DNA from 2 places in the Stenotrophomonas sp. LM091 genome. Region 2 is predicted to be linked to the other one. Evidence: riboswitches for the same ligand, from Rfam matches in the RefSeq annotation. Region 2 holds a riboswitch; the other holds the start of a gene.
The links. Region 2 has a riboswitch for cobalamin ahead of btuB (TonB-dependent vitamin B12 receptor). Riboswitches for the same ligand answer to the same signal wherever they lie in the genome.
Positions count from the first base shown of each region.

Region 1: it holds a riboswitch for cobalamin, as region 2 does, so the genes downstream of both, metE (5-methyltetrahydropteroyltriglutamate--homocysteine S-methyltransferase) here and btuB (TonB-dependent vitamin B12 receptor) in region 2, are expected to answer to the same signal.

Region 1 is NZ_CP017483.1:2,424,261-2,428,011, forward strand. It holds gene metE (5-methyltetrahydropteroyltriglutamate--homocysteine S-methyltransferase) at 1-2,103, opposite strand, end outside; cobalamin riboswitch at 2,317-2,550, opposite strand; gene BIZ42_RS10520 (hypothetical protein) at 2,654-3,436, shown strand; gene BIZ42_RS10525 (sigma-70 family RNA polymerase sigma factor) at 3,507-3,751, shown strand, end outside.
Region 2 is NZ_CP017483.1:2,695,062-2,698,812, forward strand. It holds gene gph (phosphoglycolate phosphatase) at 1-316, shown strand, start outside; gene btuB (TonB-dependent vitamin B12 receptor) at 426-2,267, opposite strand; cobalamin riboswitch at 2,388-2,620, opposite strand; gene BIZ42_RS11760 (histidine phosphatase family protein) at 2,773-3,465, shown strand; gene BIZ42_RS11765 (TfoX/Sxy family protein) at 3,387-3,751, opposite strand, start outside.

The sequences.
Region 1 (3,751 bases), 270 kb from region 2:
CGGGGAATGGATGTCATACACGCCCGGGCCGATCTCGTTGGGATACTGGAAGCGCACGAAGGCATCGAGCAGTTCCATGCGCGAGCGCGAGGTCTCGATCGAGATCACGTCCGCATCCATGGCGGCCACCGAGTGGATGATGTCGTTGAACTCGGAGTAGCACATGTGGGTGTGGATCTGGGTCGCATCGCGCACGCCGCTGGCACTGATCCGGAACGCTTCCACCGCCCAGTCCAGGTAGTCGCGCCACTGCGCACGACGCAGCGGCAGGCCTTCGCGGATCGCCGGCTCGTCGATCTGGATCACGCCGATGCCGGCGGCCTCCAGGTCGGTCACTTCATCGCGCAGGGCCAGCGCGATCTGCCGGCAGGTGTCCGCACGGGACTGGTCATCGCGCACGAACGACCACTGCAGCACCGTCACCGGGCCGGTCAGCATGCCCTTCATCGGCCGCTGGGTGAGCGACTGCGCGTACTGCGACCAGCGCACGGTCATCGGCTGCGGGCGCGTCACATCGCCGAAGATCACCGGCGGCTTCACGCAGCGCGAGCCGTAGCTCTGCACCCAACCATTCTTGGTGAAGGCGAAGCCATCGAGCTGCTCGCCGAAGTACTCGACCATGTCGTTGCGCTCGAACTCGCCGTGCACCAGCACGTCCAGCCCGATCTGCTCCTGCACGCGCACGCAGTGTTCGGTCTGGGTGGCCAGGAACGCATCGTAATCCGCATCGGACAGCTTGCCGGACTTGTTGCGGGCACGCGCCTCACGTACTTCCAGTGTCTGCGGGAACGAGCCGATGGTGGTGGTCGGGAAGCGCGGCAGCTTCAGCGCCGCGGCCTGGGCCAGGTGGCGCTGCGGATAGCGGCTGTGGCGCTGCGCATCGGCCGGGGTCAGCGCGGCCAGGCGGGCGGCGACGGCCGGGTTGTGCACGCGTGGCGAACGACGGCGCGATTCGATGCACTCGCGCGAATGGGCGAGCGGCGCTTCGGCACGCGCCGGTGCATCGATCGCATCGGCCAGCACGCGCAGCTCGCCGAGCTTCTGCCTGGAGAACGCCAGCCAGCTGCGCAGTTCGTCGTCCAGCTTCTTTTCGTGGTCCAGATCGACCGGGGTGTGCAGCAGCGAACACGATGGCGCCAGCCACAGCGCATCGCTGCCTACATGGCCGTGGGCGTATCGCGCCAGCACCAGCGCGTTGTCCAGGTGGGTGCGCCAGATGTTGCGGCCGTTGACCAGGCCGGCCGAGAGCACGCGGCCGGCCGGCAGCGCCTTGATCACCGCATCGAGCTGTTCCGGTGCGCGCACCAGGTCCACATGCAGGCCATCGACCGGCAACGCCGCGGCCAGCGCGAGGTTGTCCTCCAACGCACCAAAGTAGGTCGCCACCAGCACCTTGGGGCGCGCGGCCTGCGCCAGTACCGCATAGGCATGTTCGAACGCGGCGCGCGTGGCCTCGTCCAGGTCCTGCACCAGCAGTGGCTCATCCAGCTGCACCCACGCCGCGCCGGCCGCCTTGAGTTCGCCGAGCAGCTGCACGTACACCGGCAGCAGCGCATCGAGCAGATCCAGCGCGTTGCTGCCATCGGTGGTCTTGGACAACCGCAGGAAGGTGACCGGCCCGATCAGCACCGGCCGGGTTTCGATCCCCAGCGCCTTGGCCTGGCGGTATTCGGCCAGCGGCTTGTCGCCGCGCACCGTGAAGGCCTGGCCGGCCTGCAGTTCCGGCACCAGGTAGTGGTAGTTGGTGTCGAACCACTTGGTCATTTCCAGCGCATGCAGGTCGATGCCATCGCGCTGCAGGCCACGCGCCATCGCGAAGTAGCCGCTCAGCGGTTCGGCATCGGCGAGCGCGCGATAACGGGACGGGATCGCATCGAACAGGAAGGCGGCATCGAGCACCTGGTCATACAGGCTGAAATCGTTGCTCGGTGGCACATCCACGCCGGCCTCGCGCTGCAGCTGCCAGTGGCGCTCGCGCAGCTCGGCCGCGGTGTCCTGCAGCGACGCGGCGCTGCTCTCGCCGGACCAGAAGGCTTCCAGCGCGCGCTTGAGTTCGCGCTTGGCACCGATGCGCGGGAAACCCAGGTTGGTAACAGTGGTCATTGGAACGTGTCCTCATTGCGTAGGGGCATTGAGGAACGAAGGAACCGCGCGCCGTCCGGGGCCTTGCAGCCCGTTCCGCCCCGCCAGCGACCTTCGCCCCCGCGGGCGAACCGGATGCCGTGAAGCGGACGCACGGGGGCAGCGCCATGCAGACGGCAGGGCGGCAGGCCCCGGCAACCTCCCCGCGGACGTTCCAGGTCGAATCAGGGGACGGTCGTGTCCCCCGGCCGGGGCCGGTATTCGGGCTGATGGACACGGGCGCGGGCGCCCACCTACTCCCTGCCGCTTCCCAGGCCCAGGGGCCCAGTGCTGTTGACAGGTGTCGTTTCCATTCACCGCTGCGGGGCAGCTCCGGAATGGGCGCGCAAGGCGCCTTCACCGGATTCCCGTTTAAATCCATCCCTTCATCTGCATGAAGAGATGGATACCTTCGGCGAGCACAAGGTAGGCCGAAGCGGAGCGATGGTCAAGTCGTCTGCGCGATCCGCCCACTGCATCCAAACCACCGCTGCCTGCGTATCTCCCTGCAAGCCCGCCCGTTTGGACCCCCATGCGCCAGCCCTTGCCCTGCCTGATCCTGCTGCTGTCGGTGAGCGCCGCCCCCGTAAGTGCCGCCGATCAGACCGTGCAGCGCCAGGAAGGCCGCGCGTACGCCACTGCCGATGGCCGCCTGCTGTATCGCGAGACCCATTGGCTGCAGGGGCCGGCGAGCGCACAGTCGCGCCTGGTGCTGTACCGCTGCAGTGACGGGCGCCCCTTCGCGCGCAAGTGGATGACCCCGCAGGGCAGCCCGCAGACGCCGGATTTCACCCTGGACGATGGTCGCGACGGATATCAGGAAGGCGTGCGCGGCCGTGCCGCCGACCGCCAGGTATCGGTCCGCGCCAGCGCCCAGGCACCCACCTTCAGCCGCGCCATCACCCTTCCTGCGGGGGCGGTAGTGGATGCCGGTTTCGATGCGGCGGTGCGCAGCCATTGGGCCGCGCTGCAGGCCGGGCAGAGCGTGGCCTTCCAGTTCCTGCTGCCCAGTCGGCAGCGCCTGGTGCCGTTGAAACTCCAGCGCACCGGCGCGGTGAGCTGGCAGGGCGAGCCGGCCGAGCAGCTGCAGATGAAGCTCGACGCCTGGTTCGGCTTCGCGGTGCCGGCGGTCACGCTGGTCTACGCCACCGCCGACCAGCGCCTGCTGCAGTTCACCGGCACCGGCAACGTCCGTGACGAGAAGGGCAGGTACCCGCAGGTGCGGGTCGAGTTTCCGGCGGCACCGGTTGCCACGCCTGCGGCCGAGTTGTCCGCCGCGCGGACGCAGCCGCTGGTGCAGACATGCGGTGCCTGATCGCCCCCTTGCAGACGGCGCCGGGAGCAACGAGGATGCCGATACGCCCGTTATCGACATTGAGCCTGCAATGCCCGAGCTGGACGCCGCCGCCGCATCACACCGCCTGGATGAACTGCTTGCCCGGGTCGCCGGCGGGGATCGCCAGGCGTTCGAATCGGTCTATCAGCTGGCCTCTGGCCGCCTGTTCGCCATCTGCCTGCATGTGCTGCGCGACCGCGGGGATGCCGAAGAGGTCCTGCAGGAGGTCTTCACCGCGGTCTGGAACAAGGCGGCGCAGTTCGACCGCGCCAAGGCGGCGGCCATGACCTGGCT
Region 2 (3,751 bases):
CAACAAGCCGTCGGCGCTGGTGGCGCCGTTGCTGCAGCATTTCGGGTTGCAGGATCAGTTCGCGCTGGTGCTGGGCGGAGATTCGCTGCCGGAACGCAAGCCCAGTGGTGCGCCGTTGCGGCATATCGCGGCGCACTTCGAGGTGGCCGTCGAGGCGGCCCTGATGGTGGGCGATTCGATCACCGATTACCGCGCCGCGGTGGATGCAGGCATGCCGGTAGCGCTGGTGCGCTATGGGTATCCGCGCGGGCTCGATCTAAACAACGTCGCGGCGGTGGCGGTGATGGACGATCTGCGGGAACTGCTGGCGCTCTAATGCGCGTGTGCCGACCAACGGTCGGCACCTACCAGGTTCAATGGTTGTGCCGACCAATGGTCGGCAGCTGCCGAGGGCGGGACGGCAGCGGTGCCGCCGTCCCGTGCGCTTATTTCGGCTGGTAACGCACGCTCAGGCGGTACTCGCGGCCCGGCTGGTTGTACCAGGCAACGGTTTCGTAATCGCGGTCGAACACATTGCTGACGCGGCCCAGTACCGACCAGTCGCGGCTCAGCGCGTATTCCAGGCGCAGGTCCACGGTGCCATAGCCACCCAGGCGCACGGTGTTGGCCGCATCGTCGTAACGCTTGCCGGCGCCGTTGGCGGTGAGGCCGGCGCGGAAGTCACCGAAGCGGCGATCCACGTCCAGGCGCGCGGTGTTCTGGGCGCGGCGGGCCAGCCAATTGTCGAACTGCGGGCTGCCGTCGGTGCGGTTGCGCGGGTCGGTGTGGCTGAGCTGTGCATTGAGGTCGAACCCGGCCACGGTGATCGCACCGGTCAGTTCGGCGCCGCGGATGCGGGCCTTCTCGACCTGCGACATCATGAAGGTCGTCGCGTCGTACGTGATCAGATCATCGATGCGCGTTTCGTACACGTCCAGGCCCCAGCGCCAGCCGTCGCCCTGCTGGGCAATGCCGACGTTCGCGCTCTTGGATTTTTCCGGGTCCAGGGTCGGCACGCCGCTCCACGGGTCGTAGAGGTCGCTGAAGGTCGGGGCCTTGAACGCCGTGCCGTAGCTGGCGTTGAGGCGGAAGCCGCTGCCCAGCTCCAGGCCCCAGCCGAGGCTGCCGGTGGTGTGGTTGCCGAACTGCTCGTTGTCGTCGTTTCGCACGCTGGCCTGCAGGTGGTGCGCGCCGAAGCGGCCCTGGTACTGCACGAACACGCCGGTGTTGTCGCGGCTGTCGACCAGATAGCCGGCACTGCTGCCGTCCAGGTTGTCCTGGCTCCAGTCCACGCCGGCGCTCAGCAGCTGGCCATCGGCGATGCCGATATCGGCCTGCACCGAGGCGCTGTCACGGTGGGTCTGCGCGTTGCCCAGCCACGTATCACCGTTGAAGTTGTCCGATTCGTTGTCGGCCCGGCCGACATTGACGGTCAGGTTGAAGCGCGCGCTGGGCGTGTAGCGCAGCTTGCCACCGAGCACCTGCTGCAGGGTCTCGGAGTAGTTGTAGTAGCCGTCGTAGTGGTTCTCGCCTTCGGCGCGCAGCGCGGTGCCTTCCAGGCTCAGCGTATCGGTCAGCGCATAGCCGCCGCGCAGGCTCATCGACAGGTTGCGGTAGCCATCGCGGTCGGGCTCATTGGCGCCACAGCCGGCGAACGGCGAGACGGAGCCGCGGCAGGCGTTGATGCCGTCGGTGTGCTGGTAGGCGATGTCGGTGCCGAACCAGCCACGCTCGCCACTGCCACCGAAGCCACCGCTGGCCTCGCGCAGGCCGTTGCTGCCGCCGCCGAGCTGCAGGTGCGGGGCGAACTGGCCGGCATTGCGGCGGGTGAAGATCTGGATCACGCCACCGATCGCGTCGGCGCCGTACAGGCTGGACTGCGGGCCACGCACGATCTCGATGCGCTCGATCTGCGCCAGCGGAAGGTCCTGGATCATGGCCAGGCCGAGGTCACCGGTGTTGATGCGCACGCCGTCGATCAGCACCAGGGTGTGGGCCGAGTTGGTGCCGCGCAGGAACAGCGAGCTCTGCTTGCCCAGGCCACCGCTGTTGTTGAGGTTGATGCCGGCCCGGCCGCGCAGCAGGTCCTGCAGCGACGGTGCCTGGCTGCGCTCGATCTCGGCGCGGTCGATCACCTGGGCCGGCGAGATGCTGTCCTGCAGGGCGATCGGGGTGCGGGTGGCGGTGACCAGTACCTGGTCCAGCGCGGTCGCCTCGTCCTGGGCCGACGCCAGCAGGGGCAGGGCCGACAACACGGCCAGGGAAAGGACTTGGATCTGCAGCTTCATCGATGACTCCATGCACCGCGCACGCCCGCGCGGCAAGGGGTGGGGATGATCGCGCTGCAGGGAGTTCGACGGTGGGCGGACGCGCAGGCGCCTGCTTGCCGCCGCCATGCCCGCCGCATCGCAACCAGTCGTCTTCCAGGCCGGTCTCCGGGCTTGCGGGTCGATGGCGGTGCCATCGTGCCAGGCGCCTTCCCATGCCGGAGCACAGTGGCGTGTTGCCTGGTGTTTCCTCGCTTACCGTTGCGGGGGCAGCGCCGGAGTGGCGGCGGGGCACGAGGCCTGACGCGTCACCGGCTTCCCGTTTCAACCCGGCGGCATTGCAGCCCCGGGTCACCTGAAAGTGGGCGCAGTCTAAGCCATCGGCCGGGCCGGTGGAGCGCACCGGTTAGAATGCGCCTCGCTTTTTCGATGTGATCTCCATGACCCCGACGTGGTTGCAGCACCCCGGTACCGACGCCCGTGACCCTCACCGGCCGGCCGCAGCGGGCAGCAGAGGGGGCCCGGCATGATCCTCGACCTGATCCGCCACGCCAGCACCGGCCGCGACGACCATCTCGATGGCCGTACCGATCCACCGCTGCATGAGGGCGCCACCGACGCGCTGTGCGCGCGCTACGCGGCGCTGTCCTGGGAGCGCGTGCTGTGCTCGCCGCGGCAGCGCGCCGTGCGCACCGCCGAAGCGCTGGCGGCCCCGCTCGGGCGGGGGGTGGACACTGACCAGGAATGGGAAGAGCTGGATTTCGGCGACTGGGATGGTGCCGCGCTGGAGGCGCTGCCGATGGACGCGCTGTCGGCGTTCCATCTGGACCCACACGCCAACCCGCCGCCGCACGGCGAAAGCTGGGGCCACTTCGAGCGCCGCATCGCGCGTGGGCTGCATCGGCTGCTGGATGATCCGGACCCGGTGCCGACCCTGATCGTCAGTCATGGCGGGCCGCTGCGGATGGTGCTGTCGCAGGTCTGCGGGTTGCCGATGGCGATGTGCTGGGCGCTGCGCATCGACCACGGCACGCGGCTGCGGCTGCGCGTGGAGCGCGAAGACGATCAACTCTGGGGGAGCTGCTGGAACTGCAGCAGGTATGAAGCGCGCAGGACCGACGATGCGTCGGTCCGTGCGGATCAGCGAGGCTCGTCGTCGCTCTCGAACGGCGGTGCCTCATCGCCCTCATCGTCGCGATGCTCGACCGTGCGGTCGTAGACCGGGCCGGACGCGGGCGGCGCCTTTTTCAGCGGCTGCTCGGCGATGATGGCCTCGTACTCGGCCACCAGCACGGTGCGGCGTGCTTCCGGCAGTTCCTGCCAGTGGCAGTCCTGCAGCGCGCCTTCCAGCGAATAGAGCAGGTTCAGGCTCGGCTTGAAGCCGGCACGGCGCACCTTGACGAAGGCACCCACGGCGCCGACCGCCACCAGGTCTTCCGGCGTACGCAGACCGACCTGGCGCAGCCATGCTGCGCTCTTCGGGCCGATGTTGCGCAGCTTGGCGC